Regions from separate parts of the Streptomyces sp. AM6-12 genome, predicted to be linked through region 3. Evidence: riboswitches for the same ligand, from Rfam matches in the RefSeq annotation. Region 3 holds a riboswitch; each other region holds the start of a gene.
What was found. Region 3 has a riboswitch for thiamine pyrophosphate ahead of ACE4Q9_RS09350 (thiamine ABC transporter substrate binding subunit). Riboswitches for the same ligand answer to the same signal wherever they lie in the genome.
Positions count from the first base shown of each region.

Region 1: it holds a riboswitch for thiamine pyrophosphate, as region 3 does, so the genes downstream of both, thiC (phosphomethylpyrimidine synthase ThiC) here and ACE4Q9_RS09350 (thiamine ABC transporter substrate binding subunit) in region 3, are expected to answer to the same signal.
Region 2: it holds a riboswitch for thiamine pyrophosphate, as region 3 does, so the genes downstream of both, thiO (glycine oxidase ThiO) here and ACE4Q9_RS09350 (thiamine ABC transporter substrate binding subunit) in region 3, are expected to answer to the same signal.

Region 1 is NZ_JBIQWN010000001.1:3,774,672-3,780,030, reverse strand. It holds gene ACE4Q9_RS17055 (hypothetical protein) at 1-554, shown strand, start outside; gene thiC (phosphomethylpyrimidine synthase ThiC) at 636-2,420, opposite strand; TPP riboswitch at 2,413-2,588, opposite strand; gene ACE4Q9_RS17045 (YibE/F family protein) at 2,661-4,175, shown strand; gene ACE4Q9_RS17040 (SsgA family sporulation/cell division regulator) at 4,321-4,758, opposite strand; gene ACE4Q9_RS17035 (IclR family transcriptional regulator) at 4,857-5,359, opposite strand, start outside.
Region 2 is NZ_JBIQWN010000001.1:5,374,264-5,379,622, forward strand. It holds gene pknB (Stk1 family PASTA domain-containing Ser/Thr kinase) at 1-1,654, opposite strand, end outside; gene ACE4Q9_RS24440 (thiazole synthase) at 1,882-2,676, opposite strand; gene thiS (sulfur carrier protein ThiS) at 2,680-2,901, opposite strand; gene thiO (glycine oxidase ThiO) at 2,898-4,085, opposite strand; TPP riboswitch at 4,083-4,194, opposite strand; gene ACE4Q9_RS24455 (hypothetical protein) at 4,248-4,598, shown strand; gene ACE4Q9_RS24460 (NAD(P)/FAD-dependent oxidoreductase) at 4,631-5,359, shown strand, end outside.
Region 3 is NZ_JBIQWN010000001.1:2,114,114-2,119,472, reverse strand. It holds gene ACE4Q9_RS09360 (VOC family protein) at 1-100, shown strand, start outside; gene rlmN (23S rRNA (adenine(2503)-C(2))-methyltransferase RlmN) at 209-1,315, shown strand; TPP riboswitch at 1,388-1,494, shown strand; gene ACE4Q9_RS09350 (thiamine ABC transporter substrate binding subunit) at 1,565-2,635, shown strand; gene ACE4Q9_RS09345 (ABC transporter permease) at 2,683-4,284, shown strand; gene ACE4Q9_RS09340 (ABC transporter ATP-binding protein) at 4,284-5,300, shown strand; gene ACE4Q9_RS09335 (maleylpyruvate isomerase family mycothiol-dependent enzyme) at 5,325-5,359, shown strand, end outside.

The DNA.
Region 1 (5,359 bases), 1.7 Mb from region 3:
TCGCCGCCTCCGCGCTCATCACGGCGGCCGCGGCCACCGAGTACCAGCGCTATGTACGGATACGCGACGAACTGCGCCACCCCGAGCAGGCCCCGAGTGCGGCCGGTGCCGCGCCCGCCGAGCCGGACCCGGCCGCGGCGGACCTCGCCGCCGCGCACGGCGCGGGCGCGGTCGCGGTCGTCGCCGTCCTGGCGCCGCTCCTGTCCGCGACCGCGGCGGTGATATTCCTGCTCATCGGCTACATCCTGAGAACCCTGGCCCCCGGGCAGTCCTTCGCCGGCACCATGCTCACCGCCGGCTGGGTGTTCGGGGCCCTGACCGTGGCCGCGATCCTCGTCGCCGCCGCAGGGCTCCTCCTCACCGCCCTGCGCAACGGCTCCTCCCCCGAATCCCGGGCCCGCGACGCCGCCGCCGCCGAGGTCGCCAGAGCCAGAACCGCCTGGGAAACCGCCCTCCTGGAACGCGGCATCATCCCCTTCCTCCAGGAGGCACTCGCCGACCACCCCCACTACTCCGGCTCCGACCACGCCGACCCGGAACGCCAGCCGGACTGATCCGGCCGGGCGGCGGCCTGCGGCCCGACGAGGCGCCGCTCCGGAACCGGTGGCCCGGCCGGAGCGGCGCCCATGCCCTCGTCAGTCCGCGACCGGCAGATACACCCGGTTCCCCGCCTCGGCGAACTCCCTCGACTTCTGGGCCATGCCCTCCTCGATCTCGGTCCGATTGCCACCGTGTTCGCGGCGGATGTCCTGCGAGATCTTCATGCTGCAGAACTTCGGGCCGCACATGGAGCAGAAGTGGGCCGTCTTGGCGGGTTCGGCCGGAAGGGTCTCGTCGTGGAAGTCGCGGGCCGTGTCCGGGTCGAGGGCCAGGTTGAACTGGTCCTCCCAGCGGAACTCGAAGCGCGCGTCCGACAGCGCGTCGTCCCAGTCCTGCGCCCCCGGATGCCCCTTGGCGAGGTCGGCCGCGTGGGCGGCGATCTTGTAGGTGATGACCCCGGTCTTGACGTCGTCCCGGTTGGGCAGGCCCAGGTGCTCCTTCGGCGTGACGTAGCAGAGCATCGCCGTGCCCCACCAGGCGATCATCGCGGCGCCGATGCCGGAGGTGATGTGGTCGTACGCCGGTGCGATGTCCGTGGTCAGCGGACCGAGCGTGTAGAACGGGGCCTCGTCGCAGATCTCCTGCTGGAGGTCGATGTTCTCCTTGATCTTGTGCATCGGGACATGCCCGGGGCCCTCGATCATCGTCTGCACGTTCAGCCGCCGGGCGATCCGGCCGAGTTCTCCGAGCGTGCGCAGCTCCGCGAACTGGGCCTCGTCATTGGCGTCCGCGATGGAGCCGGGCCGCAGCCCGTCGCCCAGCGAGTACGTGACGTCGTAGGCGGCGAGGATCTCGCACAGCTCCTCGAAGTTCTCGTACAGGAACGACTCCTTGTGGTGCGCCAGGCACCACGCGGCCATGATGGAGCCGCCCCGCGAGACGATGCCGGTCTTGCGGTTGGCCGTGAGCGGCACGAACGGCAGCCGTACGCCCGCGTGGACGGTCATGTAGTCCACGCCCTGCTCGGCCTGCTCGATGACGGTGTCCTTGTAGATCTCCCAGGTCAGCTCCTCGGCCCTGCCGTCGACCTTCTCCAGCGCCTGGTACAGCGGCACCGTGCCGATGGGGACGGGGGAGTTGCGCAGCACCCACTCGCGGGTGGTGTGGATGTTGCGGCCGGTGGAGAGGTCCATGACCGTGTCGGCACCCCAGCGGGTCGCCCAGGTCATCTTCTCCACCTCCTCCTCGATGGACGAGGTCACCGCGGAGTTCCCGATGTTGGCGTTCACCTTCACCAGGAACCGCTTGCCGATGATCATCGGCTCGATCTCCGGGTGGTTGACGTTGGCCGGCAGCACCGCCCGGCCCGCCGCGATCTCCTCGCGCACCACGTCGGGGGAGACGTTCTCCCGAAGGGCCACGAACTCCATCTCCGGCGTGATCTCGCCCCGGCGCGCGTACGCGAGCTGCGTCACCGCCTGTCCGCCACGGCCCCGGCGCGGCTGGCGCGGACGGCCCGGAAAGACCGCGTCCAGGTTCCGCAGCCCGCCGCGCGGCGAGGTGTGCTTGATCCCGTCGTCCTCGGGACGGACGGGACGGCCCGCGTACTCCTCGGTGTCGCCACGGGCGATGATCCAGTTCTCCCGCAGCGGCGCCAGCCCCCGGCGGACGTCGGTGTCGACGAGCTGATCGGTGTACGGGCCCGACGTGTCGTACAGCGTGACCGACTGCCCGTTGGTGAGGTGCACCTGACGGACCGGCACGCGCAGGTCGGGGCGTGAGCCCTCGACGTACGCCTTGTGCCAGCCGATGGACTTCCCGGCCTCCGAGGACATGTCGTCCTGGGCGGAGGCAGGCGTGCGTGCGTCCTTGTTGGTCATGAGACCTACTCCCTACGCCGGCATTACCCGGTAACAGGTTCGGCGGTCGACGCAGCGGTTTCCGTCGTCCGAGGTCTCTCGGGGAACTCGTATGTTCCACGTGAAACATCGCTCTACGGAGGTCAGCGCCCTCTCAGCCCGGTGCTCCGAGCTCCCGCGTGTGCAAAGGTGTCTCCACGCTAGCGTCATCCGTGACGCGATGAACAGTGGGCCCTCCCCGCTTCTTGCGATGATCTGGCGATGACCCGGATGGACCAGGACCCGTACCAGCCGCCCGGCCCGCGCCGGCCCGACGGCTCGGAGCCCTTGAGCCAGGGCCACCGCCACGACCACGGCCACGCGCGAGCCCCGGCCCAGAGCCCGGCTCCGGCCCGCAGACAGGGACACGGACAGGAACAGGGGCACGGGCACGGTCGGGGGCACGGACAGGATCAGAGGCAGGGGCACAGCGCCGGTCGCGGGCACGGGCACGGTCACAGCCATGGGCCCGCCGCGCCCGTGTCCCGGCATCTGCGCAAGGTGATCGCGGCGATCCTCGTCCCGTTCACCGCGGCGGTCGTGGTCGGTCTGGTGGTGCTCTGGCCCGGTGGCGCCCCCTCGCACAAGCACAGCGGCGTCGGCTTCGACCGGCAGACCCAACAGGCCACCGTCATCCGTGTGGTCGAGGTGAGCTGCGCGCCGGGGAGCGCGGGCGGCGGGGCGCCGAGCGGTGATGCCTCCGGCGGCGTTTCGGCGGGTCAGCAGTCCGGCGGGTCCTGCAAGAAGGCGACGGTCCGGGTCGACACCGGCAAGGACAAGGGCCGTACGTTCACCGAGATCGTGCAGCCCGACCAGCCCCGGCAGCTGCACCAGGGCGAGCAGGTCATCGCCGCCTACGAGCCCACCGCCCCCAAGGACCTCCAGTACTCGGTCGCCGATGTGAACCGCAAGTTCCCCATGGCGCTGCTCGCGGGCGTCTTCGCGCTCGCCGTCGTGGTGGTGGGCCGGCTGCGCGGTGTCATGGCCCTCGTGGCGCTGGCGGTGAGCTTCCTAGTGCTGAACCAGTTCATCCTGCCCGCGATCCTCCAGGGCTCCAACCCCCTGCTGGTGGCGGTGATCGGGTCGAGCGCCATCATGCTGATCGCCCTGTACATGTGCCACGGCCTGTCGGCGCGTACGTCGGTGGCGGTGCTCGGCACGCTGATCTCGCTGACCCTGATCGGTCTGCTCGGCTCGGTGTTCATCGGCTGGGCCGCCCTGACCGGCAACACCGACGACAGCACCGGTCTGATCCACGGGCTGTACCCGAAGATCGATATGAGCGGTCTGCTGCTGGCCGGTGTCATCATCGGATCGCTCGGCGTCCTGGACGATGTGACGGTCACCCAGACCTCCGCCGTATGGGAGCTGCACGAGGCCAACCCCACGATGGGCCCGCGCGGTCTGTACCGGGCCGCCATCCGCATCGGCCGCGACCACATCGCGTCCGTCGTCAACACCCTTGTGCTCGCCTATGCGGGCGCCGCACTGCCGTTGCTGCTGCTGTTCTCGATCGCGCAGAGCAGCGTGGGGACGGTGGCCAACAGCGAGCTGGTGGCCGAGGAGATCGTGCGCACCCTGGTGGGCTCCATCGGCCTGGTCGCCTCGGTCCCGGTCACCACCGCGCTCGCCGCCCTGGTGGTAGCGGCCGATCGCAGCGCCCCGGAACCGGAGACCTCCACCGGTACCCGGGCCCTGCCGGCTCGCGGCGGCCGGGGTCGGCGCCGGAAGCGGTGAGGCGGGGCGGGGCGGGCTGCCCGGCCTGCCCTGGTCGGCCCAGCCTGGCCGGCTCCATCCAACAGGGTGTGGAAATTTCTGAAGAAGCGTTCCTGCAAAGCCCCGTACCGCCGAGCGGAGCGTCCGCGCTCCGTCCCGCGGTGTCTCAGCCCGCGCTCTGCTCCTCGGCCAGAATGCGGTCCAGCGCCTCGTCCAGATGCGTGTCGAAGTCGGCGAGCGCGCCCTCCTGCCCGAGCGGGACCAGCTTGTCCGTGCGGTCGAGGAAGGCCACGAGCGGCGACGCCGACGAGCGGAACAGGGCCTGGTCGCCGCCGACCTGAAGCCGGATCAGTACCTCGCCCAGCACCTCGGTCTCGACCGGGGAGATCCGCACATCCCCTTCCCCGCACGGACGCCCGACGCCGTCGATCAGCAGTTCCCGGCCGAAGACCCAGGTGACCGGGGCATCGCCGGGCAGATGGAAGGTGAGCCGCACGGCGTAGGGATCGCCGGTCTCGTAGCGCAACTCCACCGGAATGCGGAAGGAGAGCTCCTCCGAGACGAGAAAGCTCATCATGACCTCTGCCTGTACGGACTCGCGCATCGCCTACCCCGTCATATGACATCGACTGGCCGGGTTTGATCCCTCTGACCGTGGTAAATCTTGCTGAAAGTACACGGTGGATCACAAGGAGTAAGTTTTCAGATGCTGATAGAGAGGGTCAGGGATCCCAGATGCCGTCCGATCTCCGTCTGCAGCCGCTGGGCCGCGGGCAGCAGCCGGTCGGCCTGATGGGCCGGGAGGGAGATGGCCACGGTGACCGCGGTCGTGCCGACCGTGATGGGTACCGCCGCGCAGACCGTGCCCAGCGCGTACTCCTGGCGCTCCGTCACCGTCTCCATGCGCCGCACCCGCGCCAGCCGGCGCAGCAGGGCGTCGCTGTCCCGCACGGTGTAGGGCGTGAGGCCCTGGACCGGGTAGCGGGCGAGATGATCCTGCCGGGCGCCCTCGTCCAGCTGGGAGAGCAGGCACTGCCCGATGGCGTGCGCGTGCCCGGTCTCGCGGAAGTCGGCCCACTCCTCGGCCGCGGGTGACTCACGGGAGTCGGCGACGCACAGAACCTCGATCTCTCCGTCCCGGTACATCGCGTAGTACATCGGGGCGCCGATGGAATCGCGCCAGTGGGCGAGCGTCTCCGCGACCC
Region 2 (5,359 bases), 3.3 Mb from region 3:
GCCGGGCCACCTTGCCCTTGTCGTACTCGGAGTTGACCTGCTCGCTCGCGATCTTCACCTTGAGCCCGGCGTCCGTGAGCTCCTGCCGGGCGTCGGCCGGGTCGTCGCCGGTGACGTCGGGCACGTCGACCGGGCTGCCCTTGCTGACGGTCAGCGCGATCGCGGAGCCCGCGTGCCGCTCGGTGCCCGCGGCGGGGGTCGTGGAGATGACGGCGCCCTGGTCGATGTCGTCGCTGAAGCTGCGGGTGACCATGCCCGGTTCGAGGCCGGCCGCCTTCAGCTTCTGCCGGGCCTTGGCGAGCGGCAGGTTGGCCAGGTCCGGCACCTTGACCGTCTCCGGGCCGAGCGAGACGGTCAGCGTCACCGCGTCGTGGTCCCGGATCCGGGCTCCGGCCGCGGGATCGGTGCTGATCACGGTGCCGCGCTCGACGGTGTCGTCGTAGGCCCGCTTCACCTTCCCGACCTCCAGACCGGCGTCCTTGAGCCGGTCCCGCGCCTGCGCCTCCGTCTTCGTCAGCAGCGGGGGGACCTTGGTGAACTGGCCGGAGCTGATGTACCAGATCCCGGTGCCGGCGCCGAGCACCAGGAGCACGGCGACGGCGAGGGTGAGCACGAGCCGCCGGGACCGGCGCGGGGCCGGTACGGGCGCGGCCTGGAAACGGGTGGTGCGGCTGACGCCGTCGCCGCCGTCCCCGTCGACGGAGAGCGGCGCGGGCACGGTCAGCGCGCGCGGGATCACGCTCGTACGGTTCTCCGCGTTCTCGTGCTCCACCGTCCTCGCCTGCGGCGGCACGGTGTCCAGCTGCTCCTCGGTCAGCGCGGCGCGGGCCTCGCGGGCCTCGGCGAGCAGCGCGACCGCGTCGTACGGGCGCAGCTCGGGGGTGCGGGCGGTGGCCGAGGCGACCAGCTCGTCCAGTCGCGGCGCGAGCCCCGGCACCAGTGCGGAGGGCGGCGGGACGTCCTCGTTGATGTGCCGGTAGAGCACCTGCGCGGGGGAGTCGCCGGAGTGCGGCTTGGCGCCGGTCAGCATCTCGTACAGGACGACACCGCAGGCGTACACGTCGACGCGGGGGTCGGCGGTGCCCTGATCGATCTGCTCGGGGGCGAGGTAGGCGACGGTGCCGAGCACGGAGCCGGTCGTACTGGTCACGGTGTCGACGGAGCGGACCAGGCCGAAGTCGGCGACCTTGACCCGGCCGTCGTCGCCTATCAGCACGTTCTCGGGCTTCATGTCCCGGTGCACGAAACCGGCCCGGTGGGCGGCGCCGAGCGCGGCGAGCACCGGCTCCAGGATGTCCAGCGCGGCACGCGGTCGCAGGGCGCCGCGCTCGCGCAGCACGTCACGGAGGGTGCAGCCGGCGACGTACTCCATCGCCATGTACACGTACGACCCGTCGGTGCCCTGGTCGTAGACCTGCACCACGTTCGGGTGGTCGAGCCGGGCCGCGGACTTGGCCTCGCGGATGAACCGCTCCACGAAGACGCCGTCCGCCGCCAGCGCGGGATGCATCACCTTCAGCGCGAGCACCCGGTCCAGGCGCGTGTCCAGCGCCCGGTACACGGTCGCCATCCCGCCGGCCGCGATCCGCGCGTCCACGCGATACCGACCGTCGAGCACGTGCCCGACGAGGGCGTCCTGAAGGGTCATGTCCACACGGCGAGTCTACGAGCCCCCGACCCCACCCCCGCCCCGCCGCCCTCTCCCACCTGCCCACTGAAGCCCACCTGTGACGCTTCTTACGCAGGCACGCCACATTCCACCGGAGCCTGCGGCCGCCCGACCCCCCCGGAATCCACCCCGCGACCGAACAGCCACCGACGTCGACCGCCCCCCAACGGGGCGCCATCGCCGTCGGCGGCGGTCCGTCCAGCCCTCGGAGGTCAGAACGCCGGGCGCTCGGGGTCCAACGCGGCCAGACCCTCCGTAGGAGACGACGCCTCGGCCCAGTACCGCCGAGGTATCCGCCCCGCCAGCCGCGCCAGCCGCCCCCCGGTCACCGCGTGCCGCATCGCCGCCGCCATCACCTCCGGCTCCCGTGCCCGCGTCACCGCCGACGCCAGCATCACCCCCGCACACCCCAGCTCCATCGCCAGCGCCACATCCGACGCCGTCCCCGCCCCCGCGTCCAGGATCACCGGCACCCCCGCCCGCTCCACGATCAGCTGGAAGTTGTGCGGGTTGCGGATCCCGAGCCCCGACCCGATCGGCGACCCCAGCGGCATCACCGCCGCACACCCCACGTCCTCCAGCTTCCGCGCGAGCACGGGATCGTCGTTGGTGTACGGCAGCACCGTGAACCCGTCGTCCACCAGCGTCTCCGCCGCCTCCAGCAGCTCCACCGGATCCGGCAGCAGCGTCCGCTCGTCGGCGATGACCTCCAGCTTCACCAGCGACGTGCCGAGCGCCTCCCGCGCGAGCCGCGCCGTGAGCACGGCCTCCCCGGCGGTGAAGCACCCCGCCGTGTTCGGCAGCACCCGGATGCCGAGCTTGTCCAGCACGGACAGTACCGAGCCGTGCACGGACGGATCGACCCGCCGCATCGCGACCGTCGTCAGCTCCGTCCCGGACGCCACCAGCGCCCGCTCCAGCACGTCGAGGCTGGGCGCCCCGCCCGTCCCCATGATCAACCGCGACCCGAAGGCCGCATCCCCGATGACAAGGCGATCGTCGGTCACCGCTCAGCCCCCCTGCACCGCGGTCAGCACCTCGACCCGGTCGCCCTCGGCGAGCGCCGTCCCGGCCCACCGCGTGCGCGGTACGACGGTCTCGTTGACGGCGGCCGCCACCCCGGCGGGGGCCCGCACGAGGGACCGTACGACCGCGTCGAGCGCGGTCCCCGGCGCGACCTGACGCCGCTGCCCGTTGACGGAGATGGTGATGGTGGACGACACGGCGCTCATGCGGTCTGCTCCAGCTGCTGCGTGCGCGGGGCGGCGAAGCGCTCCGGCGTGAACGGACGGGCTTCCTCGGGCAGCGGGCCGCCGGCCAGCAACTGCCCCATCACATCCCCGGTGACGGGCGTGAGCAGCACCCCGTTGCGATGGTGCCCGGTGGCCAGCAGCAGCCCGGCGAGGCCGGACGGCCCGAGCAGCGGCGCGTTGTCCGGGGAGCCGGGCCGCAGCCCCGCCCGCGTCTCGGTGAGCGGCAGCTCGGTGATGCCCGGCACCAGCTCGTGCGCGTCGCGCAGCAGCTCGTACACCCCGCCCGCGGTGACCGTCGTGTCCCAGCCCTGTTCCTCGCTGGTGGCGCCGACGACCAGCTCGCCGTTCTCCCGCGGCACCAGGTACAGCTGCCCGCCCCGGACCACGGCCTGCACCGTGCGGCTGAGGAAGGGCGCGTACCGCTTCGGCACCGCGAGACGCAGCACCTGCCCCTTCACCGGCCGCACCGGCGGCAGCACCTCCCGCGGCACCCCCGCGAGTCGCCCGCTGAGGCTGCCGCCCGCGAGCACCACCTGCCCGGCGGTGAGCGCCGTACCGTCCGCCGTGGTCACCCCGACGGCCCGGTCCCGTACGACGTCCAGCCGCTCGGCCCACACCCGGTGGAACACCACCCCGGCCCGCTCGCACGCGGTCACCAGCGCCGCGGCCAGCCGGCGCGGATCGATCTGGTGGTCGCCGTCGACCCGCAGCCCGCCGCGCACGCCCGGCGCCAGCATCGGCTCCAGGCGGCGGCACTCCTGCCCCGGCAGCCACTGCGCGTCGAGGCCGCAGCGCTGCTGGAGGGCGTGCAGTTCCCGCAGATGGGCACGGTCGTCGGCGTCCAGCGCGACCGCGAGGGTGCCGCAGCGCCGGTAGCCGAGGTCCCGGCCGCTCGCCTCGGTCAGCTCGGCCACGAAGCCGGGGTAGCGGCGCGCCGACTCCAGATTGAGGGCGAGCAGCGTCTCCTCGCCGTAGTGCAGTTCGGTGACCGCGGCCAGCATCCCGGCCGCGACCTGCGCGGCCCCGCCGCCGGGCACCGGGTCCACCACGGCCGTGGCGAGCCCGCGGCACGCCGCGCGCCAGGCCGTCACCAGGCCGATGATCCCGCCCCCGACGACGAGGACGTCGGAGGTTCCCGAGGTATCGGGCGTACGTGTGGACATGGGCGTCCAGCCCCTCCCTTCGCCGGCATGACCCGGATCAGGTTCGTACGGTCGGAGGCCGCCAGCCTCCCTCTCAGCCCGGTGCGTCCGGGCTCCCGCGAGTGCTTGTACGGTGGCCACCCTAGCCCGCCCCCCTCGTCACCCGTAAGGGAGCCCTCGCCCATGGCCCCGTCGCTCGACGGCCTGATCCTCGCCCCCGTCGCCGACCAGTCCGCAGGTCAGGTGGGTACCCGCACCCGCTTCGCCTACCACGAGCGGGACGGTGCGGTCTGGGCCGAGTACCGGGGCGGCGACATCGTCCACGGCCATCTGGTCGGCACCCGCGCGGGCGACCGGCTGGACTTCCGGTACGTGCAGCTGCGCACCGACGGCAGCACGGCCTCGGGCCATTGCGTCTCCACGGTCGTGGAGCTGCCCGACGGCCGGGTGCGCCTGGAGGAGACCTGGGAGTGGGAGTCCGGACCGGGCTCCGGCACGAGCGTCGTGGAACAGCTCACCGCGCACGCCCGCTGACTGACTGATCGTCATCTGTCTATGGTGATCGGGTGAGCGAGCAGACAGCCCGGCAGGGCACGGCAGGGACGCGGCGCGTGGTCGTCGTGGGCGCGGGCATGGCCGGGGTGCAGACCGCGGTCGCGCTGCGGGAACGGGGTTTCACGGGCGAGGTGACCGTCATCGGCGCCGAACCGCACCAGCCGTACGACCGGCCGCCGCTGTCCAAGGCCGTGCTGCTCGGCAAGGCCGAGGGCTCCGCGTTCGACCTCGACTTCGACGCGCTCGGCGTCGGCCTCCGGCTCGGCTGCGAGGTCCTCGGCGCCCGCCCCGCCGACCGTGAACTGGACACCGAGGCGGGCCCGGTGGCGTACGACGTGCTGGTGCTGGCCACCGGCGCCGAGCCGGTCACCCTGCCCGGCAGCGAGGGCGTCCCCGGCGTGCATCTGCTGCGCACCCTGGACGACGCCGAACGGCTGCGGCCCGTGCTCGCCCGGCAGCACGACATCGTGGTGGTCGGCGCCGGCTGGATCGGCGCCGAGTTCGCCACGGCCGCCCGCGAGGCCGGTTGCGCGGTGACCGTCGTCGAGGCCGCCGACCGGCCGCTCGCCGAGGTGCTGCCCGCCGAGGTCGCCGCCCCCATGGCCGGCTGGTACGCCGACAGCGGGGCCGAACTGCGCACCGGCGCACGGGTGGAGCGCGTCGAGCCCGGCGCGGTGGTGCTCGCCGACGGCACCCGGCTGCCCGCGGGCGCGGTCGTCGTCGGCATCGGCGCCCGCCCC
Region 3 (5,359 bases):
GGTCCTCGCCCCGCCCTTCGACATGATGGCCGGCCGGATGACGGTGGTCGCCGACCCCCAGGGCGCCCCCTTCGCCATGATCAAACCGACGCCGATGTGAACCACCCACACCGACCGGCCCCCAGCCGAACGGCCCGGCCCGCCCGCGACGAGCACCACAAGCTGCGGCCGCAGGTCACCCGATTGGATCTGCGACACTGGTACCACCATGCCCAAGCCCGGAGAACTCACCTTTGTCGCGCCGCGCGGAGCCAAGAAGCCGCCGCGGCATCTCGCCGATCTCTCGCCCGCGGAGCGCAAGGAAGCGGTGGCCGGGATCGGTGAGAAGCCGTTCCGTGCCAAGCAGCTCTCGCAGCACTACTTCGCTCGGTACGCGCACGACCCCGAGCAGTGGACCGACATCCCGGCCGGCTCCCGGCAGAAGCTGCGCGAGGCGCTGTTCCCGGAGCTGATGACGGTCGTCCGGCATCTGTCGACCGACGAGGGCACCACCCGCAAGACGCTGTGGAAGCTGTTCGACGGGACCCTCGTGGAGTCCGTGCTGATGCGGTACCCGGACCGGGTCACCATGTGCATCAGCTCGCAGGCGGGCTGCGGCATGAACTGCCCGTTCTGCGCGACCGGGCAGGCGGGCCTGGACCGCAATCTGTCCACCGCGGAGATCGTCCACCAGATCGTGGACGGCATGCGGGCGCTGCGCGACGGCGAGGTGCCGGGCGGCCCGGCGCGGCTGTCCAACATCGTGTTCATGGGCATGGGCGAGCCGCTCGCCAACTACAACCGCGTCGTCGGCGCCATCCGCGCGCTCACCGACCCGGCGCCGGACGGCCTCGGCCTGTCCCAGCGCGGCATCACCGTCTCCACCGTCGGCCTGGTGCCGGCCATCCACCGGTTCGCCGACGAGGGCTTCAAGTGCCGGTTGGCGATCTCCCTGCACGCCCCCGACGACGAACTGCGCGACACCCTCGTCCCCGTGAACACACGGTGGAAGGTGCGCGAGGTGCTGGACGCCGGGTTCGAGTACGCCGAGAAGAGCGGGCGCCGGCTGTCGATCGAGTACGCGCTCATCCGCGACATCAACGACCAGGCGTGGCGCGGCGACCGCCTCGGCCGGCTGCTCAAGGGCCGGCCCGTGCACGTCAACCTCATCCCGCTGAACCCGACTCCGGGCTCCAAGTGGACGGCCTCGCGGCCCGAGGACGAGAAGGCGTTCGTGGACGCGATCGCCGCGCACGGTGTGCCGGTGACGATCCGGGACACCCGTGGCCAGGAGATCGACGGAGCCTGTGGTCAGCTCGCCGCCACCGAGCGGTAGTCTGAGCCCGTTCCAACGCTTCTTCACCATTGAAGCAGTCGAAGAAGCCGAAGAAGCAGTCTCGACATCTTCATATTCCGACAGGGGAGCGCCACAGCGCTGAGAGTGCGGCACCAGGCCGCAGACCCTCTGAACCTCGCCCAGGTCATTCTGGGTAGGAAGTTCGGTCACTACTCAAGCTGTTGCGCCCTGTCCGGGTCTTCCGGGCAGGGCCGCGTTCTTCCTGGCCAACCCCAGGAGGACAACCAAGTGCACAACAAGACCTGCGTGGCCGCGGCGGTCGGGCTCGGCCTGCTCGCGCTGTCCGCGTGCGGCACGACCCAGGGCCAGAGCAAGGCGGACGCCAAGACCGTCACCCTCGTCAGCCATGACTCGTGGGCCGTCTCCAAGAGCGTCCTCGCGGACTTCGAGAAGCGGTCCGGGTACCAGGTCCGCGTCCTCAAGGACGGCGACGCCGGACAGGCCGTCAACAAGGCCATCCTGACCAAGGACGACCCCCAGGGCGACGTCCTCTTCGGCGTCGACAACACCCTTCTCTCCCGCGCCCTCGACAACGGCCTGTTCCAGCCGTACACCGCCAAGGGCCTGGACAAGGTCGGCGCCCGGTACCAGCTCGACGGCAAGCACCGCGTCACCCCCGTCGACTACGGCGACATCTGCGTCAACTACGACAAGGCGTACTTCGGCAAGCACCACCTGACGCCGCCGCAGTCGTACGCCGACCTCGTCAAGCCCCAGTACAAGAACCTCCTCGTCACCGAGAACCCGGCCACCGCCTCGCCCGGCCTCGGCTTCCTGCTCGGCAGCGCCGCGCGGTTCGGCGACAACGGCTGGCAGGACTACTGGAAGAAGCTCAAGGCCAACGGCGTCAAGGTCGTCGACGGCTGGGAGCAGGCCTACGACCAGGAGTTCTCCGGCTCCTCCGGTGGCAGGAAGGCCGGCGGCGACCGGCCGCTCGTCGTGTCGTACGCCTCCTCCCCGCCCGCCGAGGTGATCTACGCCAAGAAGCGCCCCGCCACCGCCCCGACCGGCGTGGCGACCGGCACCTGCTTCCGCCAGATCGAGTTCGCCGGGCTGCTCAGCAACGCGCGGAACCCCAAGGGCGCCAAGGCGTTCCTCGACTTCCTGGTCTCCCGGGAGTTCCAGCAGGACATGCCGCTGAACATGTACGTCTACCCGGTCGTCGCGGGGGCCGCGGTGCCCGCCGACTTCACCAAGTACGGTCCCCCGGCCCCGCACCCCGAGACCATGGCCCCCGAGAAGATCGCCGCCGACCGTGATCAGTGGGTCAAGACGTGGACGTCACTCGTACTGAAGTGACCGCCCGCGGGCGGACCTGGCGCGGGAGCGCGGCGCGGCTGGGGCTGATGGCCCTGCCCGTCGCGTTCTTCGCGGTGTTCTTCGCCTGGCCCGTCGCCGCGATCGTGGCGCGCGGCCTGAAGACCGGCGGCGCCTGGCACCTCGGGCGGATCGCGGACGTGGTCGGCCGGCCGGACATCCGGCACGTGCTGTGGTTCACCACCTGGCAGGCGCTCGCCTCCACCGCGCTCACCCTGCTGCTCGCGCTGCCCGCCGCGTTCGTCTTCGCCCGCCTCGACTTCCCCGGCAAACAGGTGCTGCGGGCCGTCGTCACCGTCCCGTTCGTACTGCCCACCGTCGTCGCCGGCAGCGCCTTCCTCGCCCTCGTCGGCCACGGCGGACTGCTCGACCAGCTGTGGGGCGTACGGCTGGACACCACCGTGTGGGCGATCCTGCTCGCGCACGTCTTCTTCAACTACGCCGTCGTCGTACGGACCGTGGGCGGGCTGTGGGCCCAGCTCGACCCGCGTCAGGAGGAGGCCGCGCGGATGCTCGGCGCCTCCCCGTTCGCCGCGTGGCGCAAGGTGACCCTGCCCGCCCTCGCGCCCGCCGTGGCCGCCGCCGCGCTGATGGTGTTCCTGTTCACCTTCACCTCCTTCGGCGTGGTCCAGATCCTCGGCGGCCCCACCTTCTCCACCCTCGAAGTGGAGATCTACCGGCAGACCTCCGAGATCTTCGACCTGGGCACGGCCGCCGTCCTGACCCTCGTCCAGTTCGCCGCCGTCGGCGCCGTCCTCGGCGTCCACGCCTGGACGGTACGCCGCCGGGAGACCGCCCTGCGCCTGGTCGACCCCGGCACCACCGCCCGGCGGCCGCGCGGCGCGGGGCAGTGGGCGCTGCTCGCGGGCGTCCTCGCCGGCGTCGCGCTGCTCCTGGTGCTGCCGCTCGCCGTCCTCGTCCGCCGCTCCCTGGACGCCCCCGGCTTCGGCTACTACCGGGCGCTGACCCGCACCGACGGCGGTACGTTCCTGGTGGCGCCGGTGCACGCGGTGTGGACCTCGCTCCAGTACGCCGTCGCGGCCACCGCCATCGCCGTGCTGATCGGCTCTCTCGCCGCCGCCGCGCTGGCCCGCCGCGACGCGGGCCGGCTGGTACGGGGCTTCGACGCGCTGCTGATGCTGCCGCTCGGCGTGTCCGCCGTGACCGTCGGCTTCGGCTTCCTGATCGCCCTCGACAAACCGCCGCTGGACCTGCGCCAGTCCTGGATCCTGGTTCCGCTCGCGCAGGCCCTGGTCGGCGCCCCCTTCGTGGTGCGCACCATGCTGCCGGTGCTGCGCGCGGTGGACGCCCGGCTGCGGGAGGCGGCGGCCGTGCTCGGGGCCTCGCCCTGGCGGGTGTGGCGGGAGATCGATCTGCCGCTGGTGCGGCGGGCGTTGCTGGTCGCGGCCGGTTTCGCGTTCGCCGTCTCGCTGGGCGAGTTCGGCGCGACCGTGTTCATCGCGCGGCCCGACAACCCGACCCTGCCGGTCGCCGTGGCCCGGCTGCTCAGCCGCCCCGGCGACCTCAACTACGGCCAGGCGATGGCCCTTTCGACCATTCTGATGGTGGTGTGCGCCGCCGCCCTGCTCCTCTTGGAGCGGCTGCGCACCGACCGGACCGGGGAGTTCTGATGCTGAGCATCGAGGGCGCGACCGTGCGCTTCGGCGGGCGGCCCGTGCTGGACGCGGTGGGTCTGGAGGTCGCCGAGCACGAGGTGGTCTGCGTCCTCGGGCCCAGCGGCAGCGGCAAGTCCACCCTGCTGCGCGCCGTCGCCGGGCTCCAGCCCCTGGACGCCGGGCGGATCGCGCTCGCCGGACGGGACCAGGGCGGGGTGCCCGCGCACCGGCGCGGGGTCGGCCTGATGTTCCAGGACCACCAGCTCTTTCCGCAGCGCGACGTGGGCGCCAACGTGGCGTTCGGGCTGCGGATGCACGGCGTGCCGAAGGGCGAACGGGACGCACGGGTGGGCGAGTTGCTGGAACTGGTCGGACTGCCGGGCGCCGCCCGCCGGGCGGTGGCCGGGCTGTCCGGCGGCGAGCAGCAGCGCGTCGCCCTCGCCCGCGCGCTCGCTCCCCGGCCCCGGCTGCTGATGCTGGACGAACCCCTCGGCCAGCTCGACCGCTCCCTGCGCGAACGCCTCGTGGTCGAACTCCGCGAACTCTTCGGGCGGTTGGGCACGACCGTGCTCGCCGTCACCCACGACCAGGGCGAGGCGTTCGCGCTGGCCGACCGGGTGGTGGTGATGCGGGACGGCCGGATCGCCCAGTCCGGCACGCCACTCGACGTCTGGCGGCGCCCCGCCGACGCGTTCGTGGCCCGCTTCCTCGGCTTCGAGAACGTGGTCCCGGCGACGGTCGCGGGCGCGGTCGCCGAGGGCCCCTGGGGCAAGCTGCCGGTGCCAAAGGACGCCCCGCAGGGCCCCCGGACGCTGCTGGTCCGGCCCGCCGGCGTACGGCTCGTTCCCGTCGGCACCGGGCTGACCTGCACCGTCGCCGCCCGCACCTTCAAGGGCACCCATGTCGCCGTCCACCTCCAGCCGGAGGACGGCCCCCGGCTGGAAGCGGCCTGCGCGCTGCGGGACGCACCGGAGACGGGCGACACGGTGGGCGCGGAGTTCGACGCGGCCGAAATCGTCGTGCTCGACTGATCACCGGCCGCCTAGGGTGGGCCCATGACCTACCTCGCGCACGACCGCTACTGCGATGA